One region of the Ensifer sp. 22460 genome, then DNA from elsewhere that is predicted to be linked to it. Evidence: predicted binding sites of a transcription regulator. Region 1 holds the regulator's gene; each other region holds the start of a gene.

Region 1 (7,858 bases):
GAGCGGCCGTCAGGATGCCAAGGCCGGTGAAAAGCTGCGGCTGGTCACCCGCGGCGACCAGTCTATCGGGCGTGTGCTCGTATCCGAGGGACTGGTGCGGCCGTGGACAGGACACGCGACGCCCTGGTGTTGAGGCCACCCCAGATGCGATCGGCGGAGGTTCGCGATCGCTCTGTGGAAAGTATCCGTCTTACAAATCGACGGCGCGTTTTTCGGAAAATGCCTCTTGCGGTTTTTCTGCAATCATTCTAAATCCGCGCCAACGCTCGGTTATCCGAGCTGTGAGGCCTCGTGGCGGAGTGGTGACGCAGAGGACTGCAAATCCTTGTACCCCGGTTCAATTCCGGGCGAGGCCTCCAAAAACTCTCACCTCATTTTAGTGTGGATAGACGTTCTGCCTCGGGGCAGAGCGATTGCATGGTTGCCTCCCCACGCCCGCGCAAGCCACGTCCATTAGCTATCCGTTGGATCTTATCGCTTCGGTGAAATCGGTAGAGGGGGAACGATGACTCCGCTGACATCAGCCGCATCGGTAGCGTCCGTCATCATCAAAACGGAGGCAATGGCATATATGAAGACGAAACTTGTCCTGACGGCCTTGGCCCTCTTCGCTGCGACCACATTCGAGGCGCGGGCGGAGGATCTGGTTTTCAAGCTGAAGAACAACACCAACGCAGTGCTGACGAACTTCTATACGTCGCCTGTGGGTGTCAATGAGTGGGAAGACGATGTTTTCGGCCGGCAGGTGCTGAACCCCGGAGAAGACATGGAGATCACCATCGCCGACGGCCGGGAGGTCTGCAAGTACGACATGCGCTTCGAGTTCGAAGAAGGCTCCGACCTCGATACGACCGAAGACATGCAGGACCTCTGCGAGCTCGGCGAGTACACCATCCACGAATAAGAGGCGCGCCTTCAGGTCGCCATCAATAAACAGAGCCTCGCCACCGCAAGCGGTGGCGAGGCTCGGTCGGATGCCAGATTTACCTCGGAATCAGTGGTAGCGGCGCATCAGCCCGACGAGCTTGCCCTGGATCTTCACCCGATCGGGCCCAAAAATCCGCGTTTCGTAGGCAGGGTTCGCGGCTTCGAGCGCGATCGATGCGCCCTTGCGCCGGAAGCGCTTCAGCGTCGCTTCCTCATCATCCACGAGCGCCACGATGATATCGCCGGGATTGGCCGTATTGCCATTGCGGATGATCACGGTGTCGCCGTCGAAGATGCCGGCTTCGATCATCGAGTCGCCCTTGACTTCGAGAGCGTAGTGTTCGCCGTTGCCGATCATGTCGAGCGGAACGGTAATGTCGTGCGTGTTGTTCTGGATGGCCGAGATCGGCACACCGGCAGCGATGCGGCCCATGACCGGCACGGAAACCGATGTGTTGTCGGCCACGGGCGTGGGCTTCGGCGGTGCGGCAGGAGCGGCCGCTGGCGCCTTGCCGAGGCTGCCCTCGATCACGCTGGGCGAGAAGCCGCGGCGGGGCTGCTGCTGGCTGGATGCGTAAGCCTCCGGAAGCTTGATGACCTCGAGCGCGCGGGCTCGGTTCGGCAGACGGCGAATGAACCCGCGTTCTTCGAGTGCCGTGATCAGACGGTGAATGCCGGACTTCGACGCCAGGTCGAGCGCATCCTTCATTTCATCGAATGATGGTGGGACGCCTGACTCCTTCATGCGTTCGTGAATGAAGAGAAGCAATTCCTGTTGCTTGCGGGTCAGCATGGCACGTCGCTCCCAGAGGCGTGAAACAAATCAAGAACAGACACTATCTGTTCCATATGTGTTCCGCAAGTGCCTAAAATTCCGTGAATTCAGACAATTGGCGCGTCTGTGCGTGTCGATTGGTCACTTTTACGGGAGCAGAGCGGGTTTGGGCGATGATCGTGCCCAAACGGAGGGCGGCGGCGTAGCGCATTGCGCGACGGCACGGCGATTCGAACGAATCGCGAGCGTTTTCGTGCAAAGAGGCTAGGCCGGCTGCGTGGCGGCGCAGGCGTCTTCGAATTCCTTCACCGTCTCGGCGCTGTTGTCTTCTGGAAGTACGGCGTCCGCCGCATCGGTCGCGACCGGCCTGTCGCCATCATAGACGAACGACTGGATGTAGAACGCGATCGCACCCTTCCACACCTTGCGTCCATCGATCTGATGGCACGGCACGGCGCTCTCGAAATCGGTCTGAAGTTCGTCCACCGTGGCGGCGCTGAGCTTGACGTCAGGCATATTGGGCGATGCGACTATCGAAGCGAGAAGCAGGGCGGCAAGCACGGTGATCGTCCACTTTGATGCAAGGGTGGGACTACGGGGCGGTTAACGATGTGAACCGCGCTTTCGTTCCGAAGTCCAGCAAGCTTGGCGATCACTGTCATGTGTTCAACAGCTCTTTGAGTGCAGGCTGTGGCCGTTTTGCGCCAGGGGCACACAGCGGCAAAGCCGCCTCAGCCTGGCGCGCCGTCCTTGCCGCAATCGCTTGGGTTGCGCCAAGTCGCGGCCTCGCTGCCGGCGTGCACAAATCCGTGTTGTGAAGATGTCGCACCGTCTCGACAGGTTGTAAAAAAACGATAACTTTGCGGGAAAAATGGGGTGGTTGCATGCGTAGATTGTCGTTGGCGGTTCTCGGTCTGTTGGTGGCGGCCGGAGCGGCCTCAGCTGAAGAAGGGCGTTCGAATATCTGGAAAGAGGTCAATGCCTGGACGGTGGGCTCCGATCCGTCCTTGGGCGGCTCGTGCTATGCGGCGACGAGCTACGACGGCGGAATGATCCTTCGAATCGGCTTCTATCCGAGAGGATCGGCGAACCTGGCGTTTCTTTCGATCGGCAATGCCGACTGGAAATCGATCGAGCCGCAGCGGGAGTATGACGTCGCCTTGCAGCTCGACCGTGGCCGCCAGTGGCCGGCTGTCGCGTTCGGCGTGGACCTCACAGGCTCGAAGGCTCTGGTCGTCAACTTCTCCAACACCGACTTCTTCACCGAATTCGTGCGCAAGAACACGCTGGCGCTGGCGTTCGAAGGGCGCGTCGTGGCGAGCCTCAGTCTGCGCGATTCGATGAAGGCCGTCAGCGAGATGTTCAAATGCCAGGAGGCGGTGATTGCGTTGATGCCAAACGGCGGGCAGGGGGCGGCCGCCGATCCGTTTGCGGGCGCCGGCGGGAATGCGCCAAACAATGACCCCTTTGCTGGTGGCGGCCAGACCAAGTCGTCGAAAGATCCCTTTGCCATGTGATCTTTGGCGTGAGCGTCGTTCCGCTGCGAGAGGTGAATATTCCTAAGATTTTGCATGGGTTGCGGGTCACCCACCCTCGACAGTCACGCGGCGACCTATCAAAATGCGGGCAAACGGGGGTTTTGCATGCGTAGATTGCTGTTCGGGTTGGTGAGCTGTCTGATGGCCACGGGACCGGCCGTGGCTGAGGAGTCCGAGATCATCAAATGGAAGGAAGTCGGCGGCTGGACCGTTGCTTCCGACACGTCGATGGAAGGCTCGTGTTTCATCACGTCGATATTCGAAGGCGGAATCAGGCTGCGCCTGGGGTTCTATCCCAAGGGCTCCGAATCGCCACTCTACATGAGTTTCGCCAGCGACGATTGGAAGTCGCTCGAGGTCGGCAAGGACTATGACCTGACGTTCCGCTTCGACAAGAGCGATCCCTGGAGTGCGGCGGCGACCGCCGCCGGCGACGAGAGCGGCAAGTTCCTGTTCGTGAACGTCACCGATGCGGAATTCCTGACGGGGTTCGTGCGCAAAAGGACGTTGGCGATCGCCTTTGACGATCGCGTTGTCGCAAACCTCAGTCTGCGCGGCACCGGCCCGGCGGCGGAAGAACTCCTGAAATGCCAGCGAGCCGTGGATGAGATCATCGCCGACGAGGGCCGCAAATCCAAGGAGAAGAAGTCCGATCCGTTCAACGCGCCAAACGAGAAACGCTCAGCGCGTGATCCGTTCAGCCTCTAACCCGCGGCTTGAGTGAAAGGCGGAGGGCCCAGTCGTCGTCTGCCCGAGGCGAACCACACGGCGCTGACGCCTGCCGACAAGCGCTCGTTAAAATGAAGCACCGCCAGGGATGGCGGTCCATCGTCGGACTATATTTCTTGGGAAAATGGCGGACAGGGTGGGATTCGAACCCACGGTACGGTTTCCCGTACGCTGGTTTTCAAGACCAGAGCCTTAAACCACTCGGCCACCTGTCCTTGCCTGAGCTCGCAGTCAACTGCTTACCGGGCACGGCGTTATTGCGCAAAGCCCCGTCGCTTTGCAAGATTTAACATGCGTCGCTGAAAGATTTTCTCGATGGCCGGACTGGAGTGCGCGGGCACGCTTTGCCGGTAATCATCTGTAAACCATAACGCATGAAATCCGGCGCTGATCTGTGGATGAGTTCGCATTTTCGCCTTGTTGCTGTCATGTTTACTCGACTGTTCCGTTTCGGGACGCCGAGATTTCCGCTGGGGGCACGAGCGGAAGGTTTCGAGTACGGCTTATTCGATCGATGTTGTGGGACAGATGACATCCAGTAAAAATGCGGCATATCTGGTCAAGGGACTGCGCCTTGCGGCAATTCCTGCGCTGTGCGTAACGCTCGCGGCCTGCGGATCCACGTCGAGCATCAAAAAGAAGCCGCGGAGCAAGGAATACTTCGCCGAATCCGTTTACGGCGTGAAGGCGAGCCCGCGCGTTGCCACCGGTAACAACATCCCCAAGGGCGGCGGACGCTATCAGGTCGGCAAGGCCTATCAGGTCAAGGGCAAGTGGTATCAGCCGAAGGAAGACTTCGGCTACAACAAGACCGGTACGGCTTCCTGGTACGGCTCGGCCTTTCATGGTCGCCTGACCGCCAACGGTGAGGTCTATGACAAGGCCCATCTGTCGGCCGCCCATCCGACGTTCCCGCTGCCGAGCTACGCGCGCGTCACCAACATGGAAAACGGTACGTCGGTCATCGTGCGCGTCAACGATCGCGGCCCCTATGAATTCGGCCGGATCATCGACGTTTCCTCGAAGACGGCCGACATGCTCGATATCAAGCGCAAGGGCAGCGCGCAGGTGCGCGTGCAATATGTCGGCCGCGCGCCGCTTGAAGGCAACGACATGCCCTATCTGATGGCGTCCTACGTCCAGAAGGGCGAACGTGGCCCGAGCGTGATGCCGGAAGGCCAGATCGCGACCGGCGTAATGGTCGCCTCCAACGAGCCGTTCCGCAATCAGACCCTTGGCACGATCACCGTCCCCGCAAAGGCCTCGCTCGATGTTGGCGAACCGGTGACGGCGCTCGCAGCCCCCGTGCCGCAGTCCGCCCAGCCGCAATCGCTGAACGAGTTCGTGATGCTGCCGGAAATCGGCCCGATCCCGCGTGAGCGGCCCGAGTTCATCCCGATGCCCGACGGCAACATGGCCTATGCTGCAGCTTACGTCGAAGTCCGCGTCAGCGACGCCGAATCGCCGTTTGAAGCGATTATGGTCGACCGGAAGCAGCTTACCCCAAGTGATTGTCGATTACGCCAAACGCCAGAAAGCAAGCGGTTCTGTCCGATAACCGCAGGCGGCGTTGTGCCAAAATGACCTCGCTGCTATGCCCAAGGGGAAACCGGAGTTTCCCATGCGCATGAAGATGTTCTCGGCAGTGTTTTTCGGCGTTGCGCTGTTTACAGGCGCCGTATTCGCGCAGACACCGGCGCCCACTTTCGACACCAAGGCAAAGCAGATCCTGCTTGTCGATGCCGAAACCGGCACCGTGCTTTTTTCCCGCGCCGAAAACCAACCGATACCGCCTGCATCGCTCGCCAAATTGATGACGATGGAGGTCGTGGCCGAAGCACTCGGCAAGGGCGCGCTTTCCGCCGAAACCACCTTCGACGTCTCCGAGCACGCCTGGCGCACCGGCGGTGCGCCCGCCGGCACTTCGACGATGTTTGCCGCATTGAAATCCCGCATCCGCGTCGCCGATCTCCTGCAGGGCGTCGCGGTCCAGCTTGCCAACGATGCCTGCATCATCCTTGCCGAAGGCATGACCGGTAGTGAGGGCGCCTTTGCCGAGCGCATGACGGCGCGCGCTCGCGAGCTTGGCATGCCGGTTGCGACGTTCCGCAATGCCACGGGGCTTCCGGATCCCGGCAACCAGATCACCATGAGCGAACTGGTAACGCTCATTCGGCACCTCCATGAGGCACATCCGGATCTCTACCGGCTCTATTCGCAGCCGGAGTTCGAATGGAACAAGATCCTGCAACGCAACAAGAACCCGCTGATCTCGGCCAACATAGGCGTGGACGGCCTGGCGACCGGTTTTGCCGAAGGCTTCGGTTTCTCCCTGGCCGCTTCGCTGCAGCGCGGCGACCGCCGGGTCTATCTCGCCATGGGCGGTCTCGAAACCGAGAAGGAGCGCATCGAGGAGAGCCGCAAGGTACTCGACTGGGCAATGACCGCCTTCGAGAAGAAACGGATTTTTGCCGACGGGGAGGCGATTGGCGAAGCGGCCGTCTATGGCGGCGATGCCGCCGATGTGGCCTTGGTCGCCGGCGGCCCGGTCGACGTGCTGTTGCCGGTCGACAATCCGGAACGGCTGACCGCACGCATCGTCTACAAGTGGCCGTTGCGGGCGCCGGTGACGGCGGGGACGGAAGTCGGTGTTGTCAAATTGTGGAACGGCGAGAAGCTGCTGCGCGAGGTACCGGTCAAGACTGCCAGCGCCGTCGGGCAGGGCACGCTGACCAGTCGCGCTCTTGATGCGCTGCAGGAACTGCTGTTCTTCTGGATTTAGCCGCAGCTGGTTGCGGCGAGGGCGGTTCCCGCCAATTCATCGCCACCTGACGGTTTCACACCGCGGACCAATCGGCTAAACAGGGCCGGAGCGGAATGAGGAAAAGTGCGCGCGGTTTTCCGCCCGCAGTCCGCTCTAGCTAAGAACAGGTCACGATGCTTTCAGGTCGAATCGACCTGAAAGCATCGTGACCTGGGTCGCATGCCGATATGGGAACGCATGGTGTCGCTGAAAAAAGGTCTGTTCGTAACATTCGAAGGCGGGGAGGGCGCCGGCAAGTCGACGCAGCTCCGTCTTCTCGCCGAATCCCTGCGTGCGCGCGGCTACGAGGTGTTGACGACACGCGAGCCTGGCGGTTCGGCCGGCGCCGAAGCGGTGCGCCACGTGCTGCTTTCGGGAGCCGCGGAGGCCTTCGGGGTCAGGATGGAGGCGATCCTCTTTGCAGCGGCCCGCAGCGATCATGTCGAAGAGGTCATCCGGCCGGCGCTCGACAAGGGTACGATCGTGCTGTGCGACCGTTTCATGGATTCCTCGCGCGTTTATCAGGGCATCACCGGCAACCTGGAGCAAAGCTTCGTCGAAAGTCTGGAGCGTGTGGCGATCAACGGCGTCGTGCCGGATCGGACCGTGATTTTCGATCTGCCGGCCAGCATCGGCCTCGAGCGGGCGCAACGCCGTGCCGGGGACGACAATCCTGATCGTTTCGAGAAGGAGCAGCTGGAGACGCATGAGAAACGGCGGGACGCCTTTCTCGATATCGCCAGGCGCGATTCCGAGCGATGCCGGATCGTCGACGCGACGCAGCCTGTCGAGGCCATCTCCGCAGAAGTACTTTCCCTCGTCGAGGCCCTCCTGCCGCACGGCGACGGCACCGGCGCGTCGGCCGAGGAAGTCGTGTCATGAGCGCGGAAAGAGGCGGCGTCCTGGATGGCGCCATCGCGCCCGCCGAGAACAATCGACTGTTCGGCCACGAACAGGCGGAAAACTTCCTGGCGCAGAGCTATCGCTCCGGCAAGGGACACCACGCGATACTGATCGAAGGGCCGGAGGGGATTGGTAAGGCGACGCTTGCCTTTCGCTTTGCGCATCACATCCTGAAACATCCGG
Region 2 (7,858 bases), on a different contig from region 1:
TTCTGCCGCGCTTCAAGGATGCGCGGATGGTTATGGCCGAAGGCCAGCGAGCCGAAGCCACCGAAGAAATCGAGGATCTTGCGGCCGTTCTCGTCGGTGTAGAACATGCCCTCGGCGCTTTCGATCTTCACCTTGTGGAAGCCAAGAAGCTTCATAAAGTGAAGCTGTCCGGGATTCAGATGCTCCTTGAAAGCCGTGGTGATGTCGCCGATCGACATGGCCTTTGCCTGTTCCACGGTGATCAGTTCGGGCTTTGTCACACCACCATCGAGCGAAGGGGCGGCAACGGCGATACGGTTCGGTATGTCCAACATGGTGTCTCCCCTCATTCGGCCGGCACGGCGACGGCGGCGGTGGCCGCGGCACCCATTTTCTTTGCCCGATATTCGTCATAGGCGGCGACCAGCATGTCGCCATCATTGTATTCCGCACGCCATCCGAGCTCGCGCTTCAGCTTGCCGGTCTCACGCACGCACATCTCGTCTGCGATCAGATACTGCTCCGGATCCATGATCGGCTTGTTGATCAGATCGAAGAAGGCCAGCGTCTGCTTGACCGCGAAGGCGGGGGTCGGCAGCAGGAACGATTTGGAACCGGCGTGCTCGATGAGATTGCCGAGCAGGTCGCGCACCGAGGGCGGATTGTCGGAGCCGAGATTGTAAGCTTCATTCGGCACGCCACCCTTCCAGGCAAGGCGTGCAGCTTCGGCGCAATCGAAGACCGAGATGAACTGATAGGGCACCTTGCCCGAGCCGATCATCGGCACCGGCAGGTTCATGTCGATCAGCTTGAACAGCTTCTCGAGAATGCCGAGACGACCGGGGCCGATGATCAGGCGCGGGCGGAAGATCGAAATGTTCATGCCCTGCTTGCGCCATTGCACCGCAAGCTGCTCGGTCGCCCATTTCGACTTGCCGTATTCGCCGAGCGGCTTTGCCGGATGGGTTTCGGTCTGCGGCGATTGCACCGTGTGGCCGTAGATCATGTCGGTGGTGAACTGCACCAGGCGCGATGCGCCGGCGGCGTCCATGGCCTTCATGATGTTTTCGGCGCCGTAATAGTTGACGGGCCAGAAGAATTCCCAGCGCTTCGAGCGGATCTGCAGCGGCGACAGCATCTTGGCCGCCATATTGTAGACCATGTCATCGGGACCGATGCCGACCTTCTGTACAGCCTTCAGGTCAGTGACGTCGCAATGGACGAAGCGGGCGCGGCCGTAATGCGGCAGGTCGGACTTGACGATATCGGCGATCACCACGTCCTCGCCGTCCTTGACTAGACGTTCCGCCAGGTGACGGCCAACAAAGCCGTCGCCACCAAAGATGATGTGTTTCATGACTTGCTCCCGAATTCTGCAGTGCTCACCCCGGCTGCATCCGCCGACTTGTCATCGGCGTGGGATGAGATGCCCGACTGGGCGATAAGAAGGGTTCCTGCGCAGATCAGCGCGATGCCGGCGATGCGCCAGGCATTGAGGTCCTCGCGGAAAACGAAATAGGCGAAGACCGCGACTGCGACGTAGGCGAGGCTCAGGAACGGATAAGCAAAGGAAAGCTCGACCTTCGACAGCACATAGAGATGCGACGCCATCGAAATGACGAAGGTCGCGAGGCCGGCAAAGACCCAGGGGTTGAAGACGATCTGGAACAGCCGGACGATCGCCGTTTCAGCGGTCATAGAAATCGGCCCGAGCGTCAGCATGCCCTGTTTCAGCATGAGCTGAGCGGCAGCGTTGGTAAGCACCGTAAAGAGAATGAATGGAATATATTTCATTGTTTTACTCCCAGTCCCGAAAATGTACTTACGGGCAAGAGACGGATTTTCCGTGAAGTTTGAAAGTTTATTTGAATAAAATTATCTGCATTCTCATTCTGGCAAAGCCAGAGCCGTGCGCTTCCAGAAGTTGGAAACGAGCGCTGGATCGCGCAACGCCTCGAGCCTCCTCCAGGAAGGGAAAGACATTTCAAAGACTTGCGGGCTCATGCGAGCATCCTTGTACGGATTGACCGCACCGCCTGCCTCCACCACGATGCTATCGAGCGCATCCAGCAGCTTTACTGTCCGTTCACCTTGATTGGCGAAGTCCAATGTCAAAGTAAAACCGGGTCGCGGGAAGGACAGAACGCCGCGCGAGCCGATATCGCCAAAACGCTTGAGAACCGTCAGGAACGACGCATGGCCGGCCTTGCGAGCCGTTTCCATGAGTTGCGCGGTGATCGCCGGTGCCCGCTCTGCCGGGTAGACGCTCTGGTGCTGATAGAGACCGCGTGGGCCGTAAAGCCTGTTCCAGGCGCCGATGGCATCCAGCGGATAGAAATAGGAGGTCCAGGGAACCGTCGTCACGGTTTCGCCAGGCTTTTCCTTGCGGAAGTAATATTCGTTGAAGGCCTTGAGCGTTGTCCGGTTCAGAAGATTGAAGGGCGGCGCGAAGGGCACCGAAAGCTTCAATCCCTTCGGGATATCGGGCAGTTCACAGGAGCCGTCGGCATGGTCGCCGGCCAGCAGTACGCCCCTGCCCGCGCGGGCTCCTACAGCGAGTTGGTCGATCCAGGCAACGGAATATTCGTGCTCGTCGTCGACCCGATCGACGAGGGCGAAGTATTGGTCGAGATTATCGAAGCGGATCGCATGCTGTTGCACGTGCGGCGACGGCACCTTCATCAGCCGCAGATCCACGGTCAGGATCAACCCCGTCAGGCCCATGCCGCCGATGGTCGCAGCGTAGAGTTCAGCGTTCTCTCCGGGCGAACAGGTCAATCGATCCCCGTTCGAGCGCAGAAGCGTGAAACCTGTCACGTGATTGCCGAAGGTGCCGCGCGCATGGTGGTTCTTGCCGTGCACGTCGTTGGCAAGTGCGCCGCCGACGGTCACGAAAGCCGTGCCGGGGGTGACCGGCAGGAAGAAGCGATGTTCGATCGCGCGTTCGAGCACCTCGCGCAACGTCACGCCGGCCTCGCAGGTCATCATGCCGGTGCCGGGATCGAAGGCGATGATCCGGCCATGCCGGCGGCTTTCGATCAGCGTGCCTCGGTCATTGTGGCAACTGTCGCCGTAGCTGCGGCCATTGCCGAAGGGCAAGTAGCCTTCCGCCTCCAGGCTGCCGAGGCGATCCTCATAGTCGTCAGGCGAAATGGCCGGCCGCGCGCGATTGTCGAGGCGGCCCCAGCTTTCATGGTCTTGCAAACTCATTGCGGCCCGATGGCTCCAAACAGTATGAACAGCGCGCCGATCAGCATGGTCAATTGGCTGCGCCAGTCACGCATGATGAAGACAACAGGGTCCTCATGCAGCATGCCGCGACGCGCGAGCATCCAGATGCGCAACAACATATAGAGCACCAGCGGGCAAAGCGGCCACAGCGCCCACGGCGTGGTGTACATTTCCTGGAGTTCCTTGCTGTGCACGTAGAGCGCAAGGACCAGAGCCGAGGTGAAAGCGGAAGCAACGCCAGCCTGCCCCACCATCTCGAAATCGACAGCGAGATAGCCGCGCCCCGGAACGTTGCCGCCATCCTTGTCGTCGAATTCGTGCAACTCGACATAGCGCTTCACCAGCGCCAGGCTGAGGAAGAAGAAGATGGCGAAGGAGACCAGCCAGAAGGAGAGTTCCGTGCCCGTGGCCGCGGCACCGGCAACAATGCGCGTGGTGTAGAGGCCGGCGAGCGTGAAGACGTCGACCAACAGCTTGCGCTTCAGCACGAAGGTATAGGCAGTCGTCGCGCAGGCATAGAACGCCAGCACACCGGCAAATTTCCATGGCAGCAACAGCGTCAGCGACAGCGATGCCAGGACGAGGCAGCCGGCAAGAATGAGCGCTGTTGGCACCGACATCTGGCCGCTGGCGAGCGGCCTGTGACGCTTCTTTGCATGGCGGCGATCATTGGCGAGGTCCGAAAGATCGTTGATGACATAGACCGCCGAGGCGAGGAAGCTGAAGGCGAAGAAGGCGACGATGACGCTCATGATCGCGTCGAAATGCAGCACCTCATGATTGAGGATCATCGGCACGCCGATGAGTACGTTTTTCGCCCATTGATGCACGCGGATGGACTTCAACGGCGCAAGCGCGCTCACCTTGCCGGTCTCCAGCCGTTCCGCGTCATGATTGCGGCGCCACTTCTCCGCCGCAGCATCCGGGGCGACCACGATCGCACGCCGCGCTACCTCGAAAACGGCGATATCGTCACGGCTGTTGCCCATATAGTCGAAGGCACCGTCGCCGAAACGATCGACCAACGCCTGGCGCTTGCGGCTGCTCGTCAGATTGAGCGCATCGGTCGAATGCATGACCGAGGAAAAAAGTCCGACATGATCGGCAACGTCTCTGGCGACCGACGGTGCAGCGCCGGTGACGAGCACCAGTTCGCGGCCCGCCTTTCTCTCCTCGGCGAGCCGATCGATGACGGCCTGCCGGTAGGGCCAGTCCTGAGCCTTGCGGCCGGAACGCAAGGCCACCTCATGCTTCAGCCGCGCCTTGCCCTTCGCCAACCAGAACAGCATGGGAAAGAGCATCAGCGGATTGCGCAAGAGAATGATCGCCGCACCTTCCCACAGCGTATCGGCGGCCAACAAAGTACCGTCCAGATCCACACACAGCGGAATGTGCCGTGTCTCGGTGCGCGCGTCCATGAATTCCATCCCAGCCATAATTGCCGGGCATGATGACGTCTTCAACTTTCCAGAGTGGAAACGCGGGCCACAATCTCGCCCGGAAACTGTCGGGCTGGTTAACAAATGTCAGCGGCGCGGACAAAGGTCAGCGGCGACCGATCCAGTTCAATGCATCGCGCCAGTCGGTCATGCGCACCGGGGTGCCGTGCGAGCCGGTTTCGAAGAGGACGAAGCGTGTCGGGTAGCCTTGGCCCTTCAGCGTGCGATAGAGCGCTTTCTGGCTCTCGGCCGGATAGACGCTGTCGCGGCTGCCATGGCTGAAGAACATGGGCAGCTTCGCCTTGTAGGCGGCGCTCTTGGTGAAATCGGGGTCGCTTACGCCACCCATGACCATCATGCCGCTGAGAGCCGCGACCGCGGAGGCATCGCGCGAAACGCCCCAGCAGATGAAGCTTCCCATCGAGGCGCAGGCCAGCACCACGGGGCGACCGCCTGAGTGCTCGGAAACCTGTTTGACCAGGCCGGCAATATCCGCAGCGCCTGCCGTGTCGAAGGAGCGGACGCTCGGCGCGTAGTAGACTCCGCCATTGGCGACGGCGAGGTTCTTCAGCCGATTGAAGTTACCGCCGAAGGAAAAATCGTTGGTGCCGAGCCGGCGATCACCGCCGCGGCCGTGGATGAAGATCACCGTGAAGGCAGCGCCGCGATCCGGACCGACACGGGTCACGTCAAGCAAGCGACCGCCAATGTCGAGCTTCTCATTGACTTGCTCGCTTTTCACGCCCAGCGAAACATAGGCGCGCTTCACCCGGCGTTCCGGAATTTCGTCCCGTTCGTTGATGTCGCGCAGTTCCTGATATTCCACCGTCAGGTCGTCGCCGCCATCATTTTGTTGCAGCACCTTGGCATAGGAGAAAAGCTCGTCCTTGAAGGGTTTCAATGTCTGCGCTTGAGCCGCGGAAGCGCCTGCGGCGAAGGCCGCAGCCAGAAAAAGCCGGCGAAACGGAAAAACAGTTGTGGACACGGCCAATGACGGGCTCCCTCTTTGGCCGGAAGCCTTGCCATCGCACGGACGCCAAAGCAACACTTGCTCCGTAACAGGGCCGCAAAGGCGGCATTTCACCTGCAAGCGATGCCAGCATTCTCCTTTTGTTCGCTCTTTCGGCGGGAGTCTGGCAGAATTCAGGTGATTCGACCGCCGGGGGATGGCGGCAAAGTCGAGGTCTTGCTATGGCCTCTCCCCAAGTGACAGGAACGATCCGAACGGCCCCATGGACGACAACAGCGACCTCTTCTCAATGCCCGAGCAACCGAAGCCCGTACAGCCGAGCGCCAAACCGGCTGTGCCAGTGGCACCAGTCGCGCGCGAAGAGCCGCGCCCTGCCCCGAAGGGTAGCGACGGCAGCGACTACGATGCTTCGGCGATCGAGGTGCTCGAAGGGCTGGAGCCAGTTCGTCGTCGTCCGGGCATGTATATCGGCGGCACCGACGAGAAGGCGCTGCACCACCTCTTCGCCGAAGTCATCGACAACTCGATGGACGAAGCGGTCGCCGGTCATGCAAATTTCATCGAAGTCCACCTCGATGCCGACGGCTTCCTGACGGTCACGGACAACGGCCGTGGTATCCCGGTCGAGAACCATCCGAAATTCCCGGGCAAGTCGACGCTCGAAGTCGTCATGACCATCCTCCATGCCGGCGGCAAGTTCGACGGCAAGGCCTATGAGACGTCGGGCGGTCTTCACGGTGTGGGCGTTTCCGTCGTCAATGCGCTCTCCGATGCGCTCGAGGTCGAGGTCGCACGCAACCGCAAGCTCTACCGGCAGCGCTTCTCCCGCGGTATTCCGCAGGGTGGGCTCGAGGAACTCGGCGACGTGCACAACCGCCGCGGCACGCGCGTTCGTTTCCATCCGGACCCGGATATTTTCGGTCCGCACGCGCATTTCGAGCCCGGACGGCTTTTCCGCATGGCGCGCTCGAAGGCCTATCTCTTCGGCGGCGTCGAAATCCGCTGGTCCTGCGATCCGTCGCTGCTGCAGGAAGGCTCGGAGATCCCGGACAAGGCCGTCTTCCACTTCCCGGGCGGCCTGAAGGATTATCTTGCCGCCACACTCGGCAAGGAATTCACCGTCACCCGCGAGATCTTCGCCGGCAAGTCGGAGAAGGCCAACGGCCACGGCTCGCTCGAATGGGCCGTCACCTGGTACGGCGGCGACCAGCAGGTCCATTCCTACTGCAACACCATCCCGACGCCCGAGGGCGGCACGCACGAAGCGGGCTTCCGCATCGCGCTGACCAAAGGCCTGAAAAACTATGCCGAACTGACGCAGAACAAGCGCGCGTCGATCGTCACCACCGACGACGTGATGATCTCGGCGGCGGGCATGCTGTCGGTCTTCATCCGCGAACCGGAATTCGTCGGCCAGACGAAGGACAAGCTCGCGACGGTCGAGGCACAGCGCATCGTCGAAAACGCGCTCCGCGACCCCTTCGATCACTACCTTGCCGACAATCCCGGAGAAGCCGCCAAGCTGCTCGACTGGGTGGTCGAGCGCGCCGAAGAGCGCGTCCGCCGGCGCAAGGAAAAGGAAGTCAACCGCAAGACGGCAGTGCGCAAGCTGCGCTTGCCGGGCAAGCTTGCGGACTGCTCGCAGAACACGGCCGAAGGCGCTGAACTCTTCATCGTCGAAGGGGACTCGGCTGGCGGATCGGCAAAGCAGGCGCGCAACCGCGCCAACCAGGCGATCCTGCCGCTTCGCGGCAAGATCCTCAACGTCGCGAGCGCAGGCCGCGAAAAGCTCAGCGCCAACCAGCAGATCACCGACCTCATTCAGGCACTCGGCTGCGGCACGCGTAGCAAGTACCGCGAAGAGGATTTGCGCTACGAACGCATCGTCGTCATGACCGACGCCGACGTCGACGGCGCGCATATCGCCTCGCTGCTCATCACCTTCTTCTATCAGGAGATGCCAGAGCTCATTCGCGGCGGTCACCTCTATCTCGCCGTACCGCCGCTCTACCGCATCAGCCAGGGCTCGAAGACGCTCTATGCCCGCGACGATGCGCACCGCGAAGAACTGATGCGAACCGAATTCGCCGGTCGCGGCAAGGTCGAGATCGGCCGGTTCAAAGGTCTTGGCGAGATGCTGCCCGCGCAGCTCAAGGAAACGACGATGGACCCGAAGTTCCGCACGTTGCTCAAGGTGGAGATCGACGAGATTGATTTCGAGGGCACGCGCGAGGCGGTG
Region 3 (7,858 bases), on a different contig from region 1:
CTCTTCACCTGTCCGATACGGGCCACGACGTCCATATCCTCGACAATCTCTCCCGCCGCTGGATCGATACGGAACTCGGCGTACAATCGCTGACGCCGATGGATTCGATCCAGGAACGTACCCGCATCTGGCATGCAGAAACCGGCCGGCGCATCCATTTCAATCTCATCGATCTTGCCCGCGATTACGAACTCCTCAAGAATTGGCTCGCCGAGCATCGCCCTGATGCGATCGTGCATTTCGCCGAGCAGCGTGCCGCGCCCTATTCGATGAAGAGCGACCGCCACAAGAACTACACGGTCAACAACAACGTCAACGCCACGCACAATCTCCTGAACGCGCTGGTCGAACTCGGGCTCGACGCCCATCTCGTGCATCTCGGCACCATGGGCGTCTATGGCTATTCGACCATTGGTGCTGCGATCCCCGAAGGCTATCTGCCTGTCGGTATCGAAACGATGGGCGGCGAGACCGTCAGCCAGGAAATTCTGTATCCGTCCAATCCCGGCTCGATCTACCACATGACCAAGTGCCTGGATCAGTTGCTCTTCCAGTTCTACGCCAAGAACGACGGCCTCAGGATTACCGACCTGCACCAGGGCATCGTCTGGGGCACCCATACCGAGCAGACGCGCCGCCACGCCCAGCTCATCAACCGCTTCGACTATGACGGCGACTATGGCACCGTCTTGAACCGTTTCCTCATTCAGGCGGCGATCGGATATCCGCTGACGGTACATGGCACCGGCGGCCAGACGCGCGCCTTCATCCACATCCAGGATTCTGTCCGCTGCATCGAGCTGGCGCTGAAGAACCCGCCCGCCCGCGGCAGCCGCGTCGAGATATTCAACCAGATGACCGAGACCCACCGGGTGCGCGACCTCGCCGAGATGATCGCAGCGATTTCAGGATCGCAGATCGCCTGGCTGCCGAACCCGCGCAAGGAAGCGGCCGAGAACGAACTCGTCGTGCACAATGAGAAGTTCTTAGGCCTCGGCCTCAACCCGACGCGGCTGCAGGACGGGCTGCTGTCGGAAATCGTCGATGTCGCGAAGAAATTCGCCTATCGTGTCGATAGAACGCGCGTGCCTGCCGTCTCCGCCTGGACCAAGGACATCGCGCCGCTGATCAACCACGACCCAGAGGGCAAGCGGCTGAAATCCGTTTCATGACATCAAACGACCCTTCGGAGGGGCTGCGCCCCTCCTCGCCACCCTTGGCCGATCATGCCTTCGTGACGCTCGTCACTAATGCCGACTATGCGCGCGGTGCCCGCGCGCTCGCACGCTCCATCCGGCTCACGAGCACCAAGGCGGATATCGTCGTGCTCCATACGGGCGGCGTAGCGCTCGAAGCACTGGCGCCGCTGGCCGAGTTCGGCTGTCGCCTGATCGAGACCGATCTCTTGCCGCTTTCCGATGCCTTCAACGAGCGTCATCAGCGCCGGAACGTGCATGAGAAGGCACCCTTCACCAAGGGCCGCAAACCGGCCTTCCACTCGCCGCTCGACAACTTCTGCAAGCTCAGGCTCTGGCAATTAACCGAATACTGCCGCTGCGTCTTCATTGATGCCGACGCGGTTGTGCTCCGCAACATCGACCGGCTGTTTGCCTATCCGGAATTCTCCGCGGCCCCGAATGTCTATGAAAGCCTCGCCGACTTTCACCGGCTGAATTCCGGCGTCTTCGTCGCCGAACCGTCGTTGGCGACATTCGACAGGATGCTCGACCGGCTCGACGCACCCGATGCCTTCTGGCCACGCACCGACCAGACCTTCCTACAAAGCTTCTTCCCGGATTGGCACGGCCTGCCGGTGACGATGAACATGCTGCAATATGTCTGGTTCAACATGCCCGCGCTCTGGGACTGGCGCTCGATCGGCGTGCTGCACTACCAGTATGAAAAGCCCTGGGAAAAAGACCATCCGCGTGCCGGGGCCCTGCGGCCACTGATCGACCTCTGGTTCGCCTACCTGACCGGGGACGACATTCCGGAGATCGCCTCCCTCCCCAATCCGGCGCACCGATGAGCAGGGTGCTGGTCTCCGGCGGCACCGGCTTCGTCGGCCGCTTCATCGTCGAGCATTTGATCGCCCATCGCTACGAGGTGATCGTTAGCGGCCGCCATCCCCCCGATAACAGCTTTTTCTCGCGCAACCTCCCCTTCGTTCCGCTCGTCCTCGATCTGGATCGCGATCAGTCCGCCGCGTTCGATGGCATTGACGGCTTTGTTCATGCCGCCTTCGACCATGTCGAGGGCAAATATCGCGGCGGTGAAGGCGATGATCCGGAGGGCTTTCGCCGTGCGAACATCGATGGCTCGATCCGCCTGTTCGAGACCGCTCGCGCTGCCGGCGTCAAACGCTGCGTCTTCCTGTCGAGCCGCGCCGTCTACGGCAGCAGGCGCCCAGGCCCCATCGACGAGACATTCGCACCCGATCCGGACACGCTCTATGGCGCGGTGAAGGTCGCCGTGGAAGATCACCTACGCCTGCTTGCGACCGAGGATTTCAGCGTGGCAAGCCTGCGCGTCACCGGCGTTTACGGCGCGGCCGCTCCTGGCAGGCAGCACAAATGGGCCGAGCTGTTTGCGAACTATCTTGATGGAAAACCGATCCAGCCTCGGATCGGCACCGAAGTTCACGGCGACGACGTCGGCGCCGCAGTACGGCTCATGCTGGAAGCGGATAGCGACACCGTGCGCGGTGAGGTCTTCAACGTTTCGGACCTGCTGCTCGATGTCAGGCAAATCCTGTCGGTGGTGCAGACGCTGACCGGGTCTCGGCACCCATTGCCGGAGGCCGCTTCAGCGGATGGCTATCTCGTCATGTCGACCGAAAAGTTGCGCCGGCTTGGCTGGCAACCCGGCGGATCCGAGCTGTTGGCGACGACGATCAGGGAGTTGGTCACAGACAGCAAGTCGGCGTAAAACCCCCGACGCCTGACCGGGCTAACCGAGGTCGATGACGACGATCTCCGGCGGCACGCCGAAACGGACCGGTGCAAGCGAGCAGCCGAGACCGCCGGAGACGATCAGGTTGCGGTCGTCCTCGACCATGTGCCCATAGGCATAGCGATCGCCGAAACGCGAAGGCACCACGGGCGCGAAGCCGAGAAGCCGCACCTGCCCGCCATGGGTATGACCCGACAGTGTCAATGCGACCCGTGGGGGAACGCTCGGGAAGATGTCCGGCTCATGTGCCAGCAGAACGACCGGATCACCGTCATTCACCTGTGCGAGCGTGCCGTCGAGATCGTCGAGACCCGCCATGCGCTGGCGCTGCCACTTCTTGCCCGGCACCAATGCAAGCTGGTCTTCGAGACCGGCGATCCAGAAGCCCTGCCCGTCCTTTTCCAGCCGGATTGCCCGGTTGCTGTAAACGTTGATGCCGACATCCTGCAGCGCCTTGTGCCCGAAGGTCGGACCGCCGCCATTTTTCTGCGCGGTCTTGTCCTCCCACCAGTCGTGATTGCCCATGACGGCATGCACGCCGAGCGGCGCCGAGAGGGTCGCAAGCGCCTTCGCCCATTCGCTGGAATGCACGTAGCGGGTCACGAAGTTCATGCCGGCCGCATAATCGCCGAGCAGCACCGTCACGTCGCCGCCCAGCGCGTTGGCCTGACGGCAGATCGAAGCGATGCGACCTGCCGGCATCCAGGGCTCGCAGGCATGGATATCGGCGAGCGCGACGACGCGCAGCTTCAACCCGGGCGTCCAGCCGGGCGGCGTCAGGGTGTAGCGGGTCACGTTCAGCCGGGCCAACGGCTCGACGGCGAAGGCGTAACCGCCGAGCGCCGCCATGCTGGCGATACCGCCGCCGATCACTTTCAATAATCCGCGGCGGGTAATCATCTATTCGTCCTCGAGTGTCAGCCGGAACTGCGTCGCCTCGACCTCTTTCGGCGGGTTGAGGCCGATATGTTTCCAGGCATTTGCGGTCAAGATACGACCGCGCGGCGTACGCTGTATGAAGCCCTGCTGGATCAGGTAGGGCTCGATGATGTCTTCGATCGCATCACGCGGTTCCGAGAGACCGGCGGCGATGGTTTCGATGCCGACAGGCCCGCCGGCGAAATTCTGTGCGATCATGAAGAGATAGCGGCGGTCGAGCTGGTCGAGCCCCATATTGTCGACCAGCAGCCGCGTCAGCGCCTCGTCGGCGATCTTCCTGGTCACGGCTTCGGCGCGCGCCACTTCGGCGAAATCGCGCACCCGCCGCAACAGCCGGCCGGCAATACGCGGCGTACCGCGGGCGCGGCGGGCGATCTCGCGCGCGCCATCGTCTGTCATGCCGAGGCCCATCAGCCGGGAACCTCGGCGCACGATCGATTCCAGTTCCTCGACCGTGTAGAAGTTGAGACGCACGGGAATGCCGAAACGGTCACGCAGCGGCGTGGTCAAGAGGCCGAGGCGGGTCGTCGCCGCGACCAGCGTGAACTTCGACAGATCGATCTTTACCGAGCGCGCCGCCGGGCCTTCCCCGATGATCAGGTCGAGCTGGAAATCTTCCATCGCCGGATAGAGAATTTCCTCGACCGCCGGATTGAGCCGATGGATCTCGTCGATGAAGAGCACGTCGCGCTCTTCGAGATTGGTAAGCAAGGCCGCAAGGTCGCCAGCCTTGGCGATAACCGGACCGGAGGTCGAGCGGAAGTTGACACCAAGTTCCTTGGCCATGATCTGCGCAAGTGTCGTCTTGCCGAGGCCGGGCGGGCCAACGAACAGCACGTGGTCCAGCGCCTCGCCACGGTTCTTGGCCGCTTCGATGAAAATCTTCAGGTTGGCGCGCGCCTCGGCCTGGCCGGTGAATTCGTCCAGCGACTGCGGGCGCATCGTCGCATCGAGATCTTCACCGCGCTTTTCCGGCGTTATCAGACGTGCCGCGTCAGTCATGCATTCGTTCCAATTGGTCGGTCGTCATGGCGCAGGTACCCACCTGCGCCCGGCCCTCTTCCGTTCTGCCTTGAGCGCCCCGCCAAGGCAAGCGATCATCGCGCCAGTTCCTTGAGGCCGAGGCGAATGAGCTTGGCACTGTCGCCCCCCTCACCGCCATTCTTCAGCGCGGCGGCCACCGCATTGGCCGCCTGGTCGCGTGAATAGCCGAGATTGGTCAACGCAGAAACGGCATCCGATACCGGCGCGGACGCAACGCCTTCGCCGAGTTCCTGCTTGAGGCCGATCGATGCCGCCATCTCGCCGGCAAAGGACGGCGCCTTGTTCTTGAGCTCGGTGACGATACGAACCGCAACCTTGGGCCCGACGCCCGGCGCACGCGAGACCGAGGTCTTGTCCTGCAACGCAATTGCATTTGCCAGTTCGCCCGGCGTCAAGGTCGAAAGTACCGCGAGTGCCACTTTCGAGCCGACGCCCTGCACGCTTTGCAGGAGGCGGAACCATTCCCGCTCCAGCGCAGTCAGAAAGCCGAAGAGCTTCAACTGGTCCTCGCGCACATAGGTCTCGATGAAGAGCATCGCCGCCTCGCCGGCCGATCCGAGCTTGGACAGCGTGCGCGCCGAACAAAAGGCGACATAGCCGACGCCATGCACGTCGAGCACGACATGATCCTCGCCGATCTCGTCGATGGTACCCTTCAATTTGCCGATCATATGGCGTCTCTCGCGGTGGGCTGGGATGGTCGCTCAGACCATCGGAAAATTTCTTGTCTACAGTGCCGCGCGTCTACAAGACTCGCTAAGGTCGCTTTAACACTTTAGATCTGCTGCAACTACGCCATCAATGCGGCGAGCCGGCTTGTCACCGATTGGCGGTTGTGAGCATGACAAATGGCGATGGCCAATGCGTCCGCCGCATCGTTGCCCTTGAATTCGACCTTCGGCATCAGAACCTTGATCATCATGTGGATCTGCTGCTTCTCGCCGTGGCCGACGCCGATCACAGCCTTCTTGACCGCGTTCGGTGCATATTCGGCGACCCTGAGGCCCGCGCGCGCCGGCACAAGCATCGCAATGCCACGCGCCTGGCCGAGTTTCAGCGTCGCGGTTGCATCCTTGTTGACGAAGGTCTGTTCGACCGCCGCCTCGTGCGGCTGGTAGCTGTGCACCACCTCGGCAAGCCCGTCGTGCAGCTGGCAGAGTCGCGAGGCGAGATCCATCTCGCCATCGGAGGTCACCGTGCCGGAGGCCACGAAGCGCAGCGAGTTGCCGAGCGTCTCGATGATGCCCCAGCCGGTACGGCGGAGGCCCGGATCGATGCCGATGATGCGAATCGTGTTCTGCATGAAATTCACCCTATGATGCTCGCCCGGACGCTGCCAGCAAAAAGTGAACAAAACAAAAACATACGCACAGGTGAGACGGGCTTCAGGATTTCTTCGCCACTGCCCTTGGATTGAGGAAAATTGAGCTTACATAGCCTTTCATCAATTTCCCTCAATAAAGGGCTCCATGCCATGGCGACTTTCTCCGTCCTCGATCTTTCCCCGATCACGCAAGGAGGCAGCATCGCCCAATCACTCGAAAACTCGCGCCGTCTGGCCCAGGCTGCCGAGGAAAACGGCTACCAGCGCTTCTGGCTCGCTGAGCATCACGGCATGAAAGGCATTGCCAGTGCGGCGACCTCGCTGGTGATCTCGCATGTGGCCGCAGCCACGAAGACGATCCGCGTCGGCTCCGGCGGCATCATGCTGCCTAACCATTCGCCGCTGGTGATCGCAGAACAGTTCGGCACGCTGGCCGCACTCTATCCCGGCCGCATCGACCTCGGCCTCGGCCGCGCACCCGGCACCGACATGCGCACCGCCCAGGCGCTGCGGCGCAACATGGAAGCAAGCGGCAACAACTTCCCGAACGACGTCGTGGAACTGCAGGCCCTGCTCGGCCCTGTCGCAGAGGATCAGAAGATCATCGCCGTTCCGGGCGCCGATACCAACGTGCCGATCTGGCTGTTGGGCTCAAGCCATTTCAGCGCTCACCTCGCCGGCATGCTCGGCCTTCCCTTCGCCTTCGCATCGCATTTCGCGCCAGACATGCTGCTTTCGGCGCTGGAGATCTATCGCGAGCGCTTCACGCCGTCCGAGACGCTCGACAAGCCGCATGTCATGGTCGGTGTCATGGGCGTCGCCGCCGATACGGACGAAGAGGCCAACTATCTCTTCACCTCGATGCAGCAATCCTTCGTGGCGCTGCGGCGCAATGCGCGCGGACAGTTCCCGCCGCCGGTTCAATCGATGGATGGGCTCTGGAGCTATGACGAAAAGATCTTCGTCGACCATTCGATGATGTATGCCGTCGTCGGCGGGCCCGAGACGATCCGCCGGAAAATCGGAACCTTCCTCGATCAGACGAAGGCCGATGAACTGATCATTTCCATGCCGATCTTCGACATGGAGGCGCGCCTGCATTCGCTTCGCCTCTTCGCCGACGCGCAGAAGGAACTCGTCAAGGCCGCATGAAGCCGCAATCAGATCGCTCCGAAGGCCGGGGCGATTTCGTCCATGCGTGAAAAGAACCGGTCCGGTCCGAGCCCCTGCAGAAAGTCCGGATCGGCATAGCCCCAAGAAACGGCGCCAGCCGCCACGCCAACCTTGCGCGCAGCCTCGATGTCGCGCGCCTCGTCGCCGATCGCCAGCACGCGCGCCGGATCAAGACCGGAGTGACGGATCGCCCGCTTGAAGTGCTGCGCCTTGCCGAAAAGCGCCGCGCCACACTCATAGAGATCGACGGTCGCCGCCACGTCGCCGAGCGCGGCGCGAATGCCCTCCTCCGCGTTCGAACTGACAATCGCAATGCCGATGCCTGCCGCCTTCAATCGCAAAAGCAGATCGGCCGCACCTGGAAACAGCCGCACGGACGCGGCCTCGGACGCCATGGCCCGGCGCATGAAGCCGGCAATCTGCGGC
Region 4 (7,858 bases), on a different contig from region 1:
TTATCCGTTGCTGGCGAGAACCGAGAGTTTGCGGACATTGCTGGCGCCTTCCTGGTCGAGAAGGCGGGTCGGATAGTCCCCGGTGAAATAGTGGTCGGTGAACTGCGGCGCCTTCGGATCGCGCTTCTCGCCGCCGACCGCCTCATAGAGGCCGTCGATCGACAGGAATTCGAGCGAGTCTGCCCCGATGTAGCGGCACATGGAGGCGAGGTCGACATGCTGGTTGGCGAGCAGCTTGTCGCGATCCGGCGTGTCGATGCCGTAGAAATCCGGGTGGAAGATCATCGGGCTCGCGACCCGCACATGCACTTCGCGTGCACCGGCCTCCCGCATCATCTGCACGATCTTCACCGACGTCGTGCCACGCACGATCGAATCATCGACCAGAATGACGCGCTTGCCTTCGATCATCGCGCGGTTGGCTGAGTGCTTGAGCTTGACGCCGAAGGCGCGGATCTGCTGCGTCGGCTCGATGAAGGTGCGGCCGACATAGTGGTTGCGGATGATGCCGTATTCGAAGGGAATGCCGCTCTGCTGGGCATAGCCAAGGGCGGCCGGCGTTCCGCCGTCCGGTACCGGAACCACCACATCGGCTTCGACGGGCGCCTCCTTGGCGAGATTGATGCCCATGTTCTTGCGCGACACGTAAATGCTGCGGCCGCCGACGACCGAATCCGGGCGGGCGAAATAGACATATTCGAACAGGCAGAGGCGTTCCGGCTGCGATACCTCCGGCTTGCGAGAATCGATCGAGATCGATCCGTCGGGCTGGATCTCGCAGATGATCACCTCGCCGTTCTCGACATCGCGGACGTAAGTTGCGCCGATGATGTCAAGCGCGCAGGTCTCGGAGCAGAAGATCGGCTTGCCGTCGAGTTCGCCCATGACGAGCGGTCGGATGCCGATCGGGTCACGCGCGGCGATCAGCTTGGTGCGCGTCATCGCCAGCATCGAGTAGCCGCCTTCCATCTGTCGGATGGCGTCGATGAAGCGGTCGGACGAGGAGGCCTGCTTGGAACGGGCGATCAGGTGCAGGACGACTTCGGTGTCGGAGGTCGACTGACAGATGGCGCCATCGGCGATCAACTGACGGCGAAGGGTGAGGCCGTTGGTGAAGTTGCCGTTGTGAGCGATCGCGATGCCGCCGACTTCAAGTTCGGCAAAGAGCGGCTGGACGTTGCGCAGCGCCACTTCGCCCGTCGTCGAGTAGCGGGTGTGGCCGATGGACATGAAGCCGGGGAGCTTTGCCAGCGTCGCCGGGTCGGTGTAGTGGTCGCCGACGAGGCCCATGCGCTTTTCGGTGCAGAACTGCTTGCCGTCGAAGGTGACGATGCCGGCGGCTTCCTGGCCGCGATGCTGGAGCGCATGCAGGCCGAGCGCCGTCAGCGCCGCCGCGTCCGAGTGCCCCAATATGCCGAAGACGCCGCACTCTTCGTGCAGTTCATCGCCTTCGAGTTCATCGTGGATTTCCATGGATCTCAGATCGGTCATCACTGTCGCCTTTGCTCCGTACCGGTGCGCATATCGTGATCAGGCCCGCCATCTTCAAGCGATCTTAGCTGAAAACGGCTGCAAGCGTTATTCCCCAAAAGGACAAAGCCCGCGGGGCGGGCTTTGTCGGCAAATCGTTCCTGTCTCAGCCGTTGGTGGCCGGTGCGTCGTCGGCGGGCGCCTGCTCCGGCGTCGTCGACGGTGTCTGGCCGGGGGTCGCCGCCGGTGCTTCGCCTTCACCTTCGCCGGTGGTGTCCTTGCCGCGCAGGCGGTCGAGAATGGTGGCGTCGGCTTCTTCAGGCAGAAGCGCGATCAGCTTGTTGCCGAGATTGTCGAGCAGCGGCTTCGATTTCGCCTGGGTTACCCAGGTCGGCTGCTGCTGCGGCGCGACGAGCCAGTTGAAGAACAGCATGGCGACGACGACCAGCAGGATGCCGCGGGCGGCACCGAACAGGAAGCCGAGGGTGCGGTCGAGCGCGCCGATGCGGCTGTCGATGATGAAATCGGCAATCCGCATGGTAATGAAGGAAATGATGATCAGCGCGACCAGGAAGATCACCGCCGCCGATCCGATCAGCGCGACAGTATCGCTGTTGGTGTACTGCTTGGCGTAGGGCAGAAGCTGCGGGTAGAGGAAATAGGCGGCCGCGGCCGCACCGACCCAGCTCGCGACCGAGAGCACCTCGCGCGAGAAGCCTCGAACCATGGCCAGGATTGCGGAAAACAGGGCGACGCCGAGAACGATACCGTCGAGAATTGTAATGGGCATTTTGTCCTTACTCCGGACCCGGTTCGTCCGGGTCTCCTCAAGCCTATCCGCCATCGGCCCTGCTTGACGTTCAGGGCATTTTCAGCCTCTTCGCGGCCCCTACAGCGCTGCGCGTCCTTTCGGGCGCGCAAAGGTCGCTGTAGCGCTCAGACCTGCTGCATAATTTTGTCCTTAAATCGATCCCGATCTAAGGAACTATGCAGTAGTGGACGGTCTGCGACACCCGCATCTTCAATCTTCGTCCTCCACCGGTCTCAGCGCGTTTCGCGATCCCGCGATGCGCGCCACCAGATCCGGCAGGCTTTCCATTTCGCTCCATCGGCCATTGCCGTTTTTCGGCAATTCGGTGGACGCGGACGGCAGGACCGCCTGCGAGAACCCGAGTTTCTCGGCTTCCTTAAGGCGTTGTGCGGTATGCGCAACCGGCCGGATGGCGCCCGACAAGCTGACTTCGCCGAAATAGACGCAATCCGCCGGAAGGGCAAGCCCGGCAAGCGATGAAACCAGTGCGGAAGCCACAGCTAGATCGGCGGCCGGCTCGGAAATGCGGTAACCGCCGGCGATATTGAGATAAACGTCGTGCTGGCCGAGGCGTACGCCGCAATGGGCTTCGAGCACAGCGAGGATCATCGATAGGCGGGCCGAGTCCCAGCCGACGATAGCGCGCCGCGGCGTACCGAGTGAGGTCGGCGCGACGAGCGCCTGCACTTCGACAAGAATGGGGCGGGTGCCTTCCATGCCGGCAAAGACGGCGGCGCCCGGCGATTTTTCGTTGCGTTCTCCGAGGAACAGTTCCGACGGGTTGGCGACTTCGCGCAGACCCTTGTCCGACATTTCGAAAACGCCGATCTCGTCGGTCGGGCCGAAGCGGTTCTTGACGGTGCGCAGGATGCGGTAGTGGTGGCCGCGGTCGCCTTCGAAGTAAAGCACCGCATCGACCATGTGTTCGACAACGCGAGGGCCGGCGATCTGGCCCTCCTTGGTGACGTGGCCGACGAGCACGACGGCGGTGCCTGTCTGTTTGGCGAAGCGGATCATCGCCTGCACCCCGGTGCGCACCTGGGTGACGGTGCCGGGCGCCGAATCGACGATGTCGCTCCATAGCGTCTGGATCGAATCGATGATCACCAAATCGGGGCGCTTGCCTTCCGAAAGCGTTGCCAGGATGTCCTCGACATTGGTCTCTGCGGCAAGCAGCACGTCGCTATCGGCAGCACCCAGGCGCTGGGCGCGCAGACGCACCTGAGCAACGGCCTCCTCGCCCGAGACATAGATGACCCGGTGGTTGCGACGCGAAAGTGCGGCCGCTGCCTGCATCAGCACGGTTGACTTGCCGATCCCCGGATCGCCGCCGACGAGCAACGCCGAGCCGCGCACGAAGCCGCCGCCGGTCACCCGATCCAATTCCGAAATGCCGGTCTGGATACGCGGCGCGTCCTCGATCTCGCCGGAAAGCGTGGTGAGCGCCACTGGGCGGCCCTTCTTCGGCGCGCGCGTCGGACCGCCGCCGATGCCCGCTGTCGGATCGTCTTCGATGATCGTGTTCCATTCGCCGCAGCCTTCGCATTTGCCCGCCCAGCGGGTGTGGACGGTGCCGCAGTTCTGGCAGATGAATTGGGTACGGGCTTTCGCCATCAGGATCGGACTTTCGAAATCTGGGAGCCGCCGGCACACATGCGAGGCGATGCCGCCGACGACAGAAGAATCACCTTCGTCGTCACATAATGCCGCGGAACGCGGAACAAAAGGTGAATTTTAGCGAAGGCCGCAAGGAAAATGCAGGAAAGCCACGTCAGACGGCGCCGACATAGTTCCTGATGTAACGATGCCCGAGGCTGGTCAGCAGCTCATAGCCGATGGTTCCGCCGGCGCGCGCCACGTCGTCAATGGCGATGTTTCGGCCGAAAAGCTCGATGTAATCGCCCGGCCGCGCTGCACCGGCCGGCAGGTCGGTGACGTCGAACAGGCTGAGGTCCATGGTGACGCGCCCCACATGCGGCACGCGCTTGCCGTGCAGGAAGCCGAATGCCCCTGACGGGGCTGCCTGCCGTAGAGTCACGCCGCCGCCGGAGACCGAACGATGGTAGCCATCGGCGTATCCGACAGCGACGGTGGCGATGCGGCTGTCCCTGTCGAAGCGGGCGGAGGCGCCGTAGCTCGCCGTGCCTCCGGCCGCGACCTCGCGGATCTGGATGATCCTGGCTTCGGCGGTTACCACTGGGGTCATCGGGTTGATGGCATCGTTGACCGCCTCGCCGCCATAGACGGCGATGCCCGGCCGGGTGAGCTCGAAATGATAGTCGGCGCCCAGGAAGACACCGCCGGAATTGGCAAGGCTTGCATCGACACCCTCATAGGCAGCTGTCGCTTCGCGGAAGCGCCCGAGCTGGTAGGCGTTCAACGGGTGCTGCGGTTCGTCGGCACAGGCGAGGTGGCTCATGATCAGGACTGGCGAGAAGCTTGCGGGTCGCGCCGGGTCATTGGCAAGCGCCACGGCGGCCTCGACCGAGAGGCCCAGCCGGTTCATGCCGGTATCGATATGCAGCACGCAGGGGTGGTCGCCGCGCTCGGAAAGAGCCGCTATGAACACCGCAAGCTGCTCGTCGGAATTGATGATCGGCACCAGGTCATTGTCGAAGAAGAGCTCTTCGTTGCCCGGCCACATGCCCGCGAGAATGTAGATGCGGCCCTCCGGAACGAGGGGGCGCAGTTCCGCACCTTCCTCGGCATTGGCGACGAAGAAGTCGCGCGCACCGGCGGCATAGAGGGCAGGGGCTGCATCATCGATGCCGAGGCCATAGGCGTCCGCTTTCAGGACCGCTGCCGCCCGCGCCTTGCCGGAGCGGGCATTCATCGTCCGCCAATTGTCGGTAAGCGCACCGAGATCGATCGTGAGGCGGTTGGAGGCGGAAAGAAATTCTGGGGGGAGCATGCCGGACACTCTTCGTGGACGATACGAAGAGCAATACAGCCAACGGCCCATGGTCGCAAATGCTCGCCTGTCGCATCGCCGTCACGCGGGCCCTGAAGGAAGGATGAGCACTTTTGTGCAAGACGGGATCGCCTCGGGTCACTATGGTTGCCCAATGCAGACGATTTCGCAGGAAGAAGCCATAGAGGTCATGCCGATTGAAGGCGGTGAGCGCACGCGCTTTTGGCGCGATCCTCGCTTTATGGGCATGGAATGTCTGACGGCGACCTTCATTACCCATGAATTCGCGCCGCATGCACATGAGACGTTCAGCATCGGCGCGATCGAGGCGGGCTCGCAGATCAGCAAGATCAAGGGCGAACGTTCGGAGGCGGGCCCTGGGTTCTTCTACCTGATCAACCCCGACGAAATCCACGACGGCCACCCCGGCGGCAGCGGCTATCGTTATCGCATGGTCTATCCGAGCGCCGATCTGCTGGTGAACATCATCGAGGACGTGACCGGTCGCGCTTTCAAGGGAACGCCGTCCTTCTCGAGGCGGGTGCTGCAGGATCCGGACCTCGCCTTGTCCTTTCATCAAGCGCACCGAACGCTTGAGCTGGCAGGCGGCACGCTCGAGGCCGAAGAAAGAATGTTCGGCGTGCTTGCGGCGATGTTCGAGAGGCACGGCAGTACGATCATCACCCCGATCGAGACGCGCGAGCAGTCCGCCGTGCATCGGGCGCGGGACTATCTGATCGAGAATTATGCTGAAGACGTCGGGCTCGAGGAACTCGCCAAGGTCGCAGGGCTCAGCCGCGCGCACCTGATCCGCGCCTTCCGCAAGGAATTCCATATCACTCCACATGCCTTTCTGACCGACAAGCGCGTGCGCACCGCCAAGACCTTGCTCAGGCATGGCTGGTCGGCGGTGGATGCGGCCTACCAGTGCGGCTTCGCCGATCAGGCGCATTTCAGCCGCCACTTCAAGGCGCGCACCGGCGTGACACCCGGCGCCTTCCGTGCCGGCTGATCACTTTCGTTCAATACGGGACCTGCTTCCGCCTATAGACGTTCTCCGTTTCGTGTGAATGGAGACAGGGACGTTGCAGGTAAGAAATGCGTTGCAGGAATTTCGGGCCGCGGCGATCGCGATGACGCCGCTGATCGTCGCCGTCATGCCGATCGGCCTGGTGTTCGGTGCGGTGGCGGCGGCCAAGGGGCTGACGCCGGCCGAGGTGACGCTGATGAGCGCACTGGTCTTTGCCGGCGGGTCGCAATTCGTCGCCATGGATATCTGGACACATCCGGCGAACTGGGCCGCACTCGGCTTCTCGGCACTGCTCGTCAACGTCCGCCATGTGCTGATGAGCGCTTCGATCGGCAGCAAGCTTGACGGTTTCTCCGGGCCGGCCCGCTATGCCTCGATGCTGCTTCTCGCCGATGAAATCTGGGCCATGGCCGAGATGCGCGCGAGCAATGGCAAACTCACGCCCGCCTGGTATGCCGGCCTCGCCGTGCCCTTCTACTGCGCCTGGGTCCTGACGAGCCTGACGGGCGCGATGGTTGGCGCCCTGCTGGGCGATCCCAAGGTCATCGGCCTCGACTTCGCATTCCCTGCCGTTTTCATCATCCTGGTCATGGGTTTCTGGAAGGGGCGCGAAACGGGCGCCGTTCTGGCCGCAAGCGCTTGTGCGGCCGTGGTCACGCATCAATTGCTGCCGGGCGTCTGGTACATTGCGGCGGGTGCTGCAGCCGGCGTCGTCGTGGCTATGCTTTCAGGCGGACACAAGGAGGCCCACGCATGAGCGTCGATCTCAACACTTTGCTTGCGATCCTGGCCATGGCCGTCGCGACGGTCGCGACCCGCATCGGCGGTCTCGTGCTGATCCGCTATGTCACGATCGGAGAAAACCAGAAGCGCGCCCTCGAGGCCATCCCGCCGGCGGTTCTGATGGCGGTCATCGCTCCGACGGCACTGGTCACCGGCCCGGCCGAAACGATTGCCGCTGCGGCGACGGCCGTTGCTGCAACCAGGCTGCCGCTCTTGGCATCCGTTGCCGTCGGCGTGGTTTCGGTGGCGTTGTTGCGTCAGGTTCTAGGCGGTGCCTGGTAAAAGGCGGTGCCGGTTGAGCCCATCACGCTTGGGCGGCTCGTTGTGAAGTAGAGCGGGCTGGGAAACCGCAAACATTTTTCCCAGCCCGCTCCGGCCGCCCCCACGGAACTCTAGTGTTCTTCGTACTGGGTGAAGGAGGGATCGGCGAGATCGGTGAAGCGCGTGAATTCCGACTGGAAGGCGAGCTTCACGGTGCCGGTCGGTCCGTGACGCTGCTTGGCGATAATCACGTCCGCCGTGCCCTTTACCTGCTCCATCTTCATCTTCCACTCTTCGTACTTCGGATCGAACTCGTCGCGCGGCTCCAGGTTCTTCACGTAGTATTCCTCGCGGAACACGAAGAGCACGACGTCGGCGTCCTGCTCGATCGAGCCCGATTCACGAAGGTCGGAGAGCTGCGGGCGCTTGTCTTCGCGGCTCTCCACCTGACGGGAGAGCTGCGACAATGCGATGATCGGAACATTCAGTTCCTTGCCGAGCGCCTTGAGGCCGGTGGTGATCTGGGTGATTTCCTGCACGCGGTTGTCGCTCGACTTGCCCGAGCCGGTCATGAGCTGGATATAGTCCACTA

The links. Region 1 encodes LexA, which represses DNA repair genes until DNA is damaged. Its sites were predicted from a motif close to TGTTCNNNNTGTGTTCNG; they were not measured.
Region 2: parE (DNA topoisomerase IV subunit B) is a predicted target of LexA. The motif match lies at 5,750-5,767, and genes of this name have one in related genera.
Region 3: ruvC (crossover junction endodeoxyribonuclease RuvC) is a predicted target of LexA. The motif match lies at 6,282-6,299, and genes of this name have one in related genera.
Region 4: radA (DNA repair protein RadA) is a predicted target of LexA. The motif match lies at 3,998-4,015, and genes of this name have one in related genera.

What each region holds. Positions count from the first base shown of each region.
Region 1 covers NZ_JBQENZ010000008.1:238,029-245,886, reverse strand. Annotated here, with positions in the region: gene ACTJKM_RS12910 (thermonuclease family protein) at 1-133, shown strand, start outside; tRNA gene ACTJKM_RS12905 (tRNA-Cys) at 286-359, shown strand; gene ACTJKM_RS12900 (hypothetical protein) at 572-904, shown strand; gene lexA (transcriptional repressor LexA) at 995-1,720, opposite strand; gene ACTJKM_RS12890 (hypothetical protein) at 1,967-2,263, opposite strand; gene ACTJKM_RS12885 (hypothetical protein) at 2,587-3,219, shown strand; gene ACTJKM_RS12880 (hypothetical protein) at 3,382-3,948, shown strand; tRNA gene ACTJKM_RS12875 (tRNA-Ser) at 4,095-4,184, opposite strand; gene ACTJKM_RS12870 (septal ring lytic transglycosylase RlpA family protein) at 4,498-5,553, shown strand; gene ACTJKM_RS12865 (D-alanyl-D-alanine carboxypeptidase family protein) at 5,591-6,751, shown strand; gene tmk (dTMP kinase) at 6,974-7,654, shown strand; gene ACTJKM_RS12855 (DNA polymerase III subunit delta') at 7,651-7,858, shown strand, end outside.
Region 2 covers NZ_JBQENZ010000007.1:258,301-266,158, forward strand. Annotated here, with positions in the region: gene ACTJKM_RS11575 (aspartate aminotransferase family protein) at 1-314, opposite strand, end outside; gene ACTJKM_RS11580 (NAD-dependent epimerase/dehydratase family protein) at 326-1,336, opposite strand; gene ACTJKM_RS11585 (EamA family transporter) at 1,333-1,773, opposite strand; gene ACTJKM_RS11590 (FAD-binding oxidoreductase) at 1,867-3,189, opposite strand; gene ACTJKM_RS11595 (UbiA family prenyltransferase) at 3,186-4,628, opposite strand; gene ACTJKM_RS11600 (alpha/beta hydrolase) at 4,756-5,640, opposite strand; gene parE (DNA topoisomerase IV subunit B) at 5,882-7,858, shown strand, end outside.
Region 3 covers NZ_JBQENZ010000002.1:269,174-277,031, reverse strand. Annotated here, with positions in the region: gene ACTJKM_RS03550 (NAD-dependent epimerase/dehydratase family protein) at 1-1,172, shown strand, start outside; gene ACTJKM_RS03545 (glycosyltransferase) at 1,169-2,029, shown strand; gene ACTJKM_RS03540 (NAD-dependent epimerase/dehydratase family protein) at 2,026-2,928, shown strand; gene ACTJKM_RS03535 (metallophosphoesterase) at 2,950-3,852, opposite strand; gene ruvB (Holliday junction branch migration DNA helicase RuvB) at 3,853-4,893, opposite strand; gene ruvA (Holliday junction branch migration protein RuvA) at 4,989-5,606, opposite strand; gene ruvC (crossover junction endodeoxyribonuclease RuvC) at 5,726-6,238, opposite strand; gene ACTJKM_RS03515 (LLM class flavin-dependent oxidoreductase) at 6,410-7,411, shown strand; gene ACTJKM_RS03510 (HAD hydrolase-like protein) at 7,420-7,858, opposite strand, start outside.
Region 4 covers NZ_JBQENZ010000004.1:255,340-263,197, reverse strand. Annotated here, with positions in the region: gene purF (amidophosphoribosyltransferase) at 1-1,491, opposite strand; gene ACTJKM_RS07150 (CvpA family protein) at 1,637-2,260, opposite strand; gene radA (DNA repair protein RadA) at 2,492-3,895, opposite strand; gene alr (alanine racemase) at 4,053-5,192, opposite strand; gene ACTJKM_RS07135 (AraC family transcriptional regulator) at 5,347-6,204, shown strand; gene ACTJKM_RS07130 (AzlC family ABC transporter permease) at 6,326-6,979, shown strand; gene ACTJKM_RS07125 (AzlD family protein) at 6,976-7,287, shown strand; gene ACTJKM_RS07120 (replicative DNA helicase) at 7,398-7,858, opposite strand, start outside.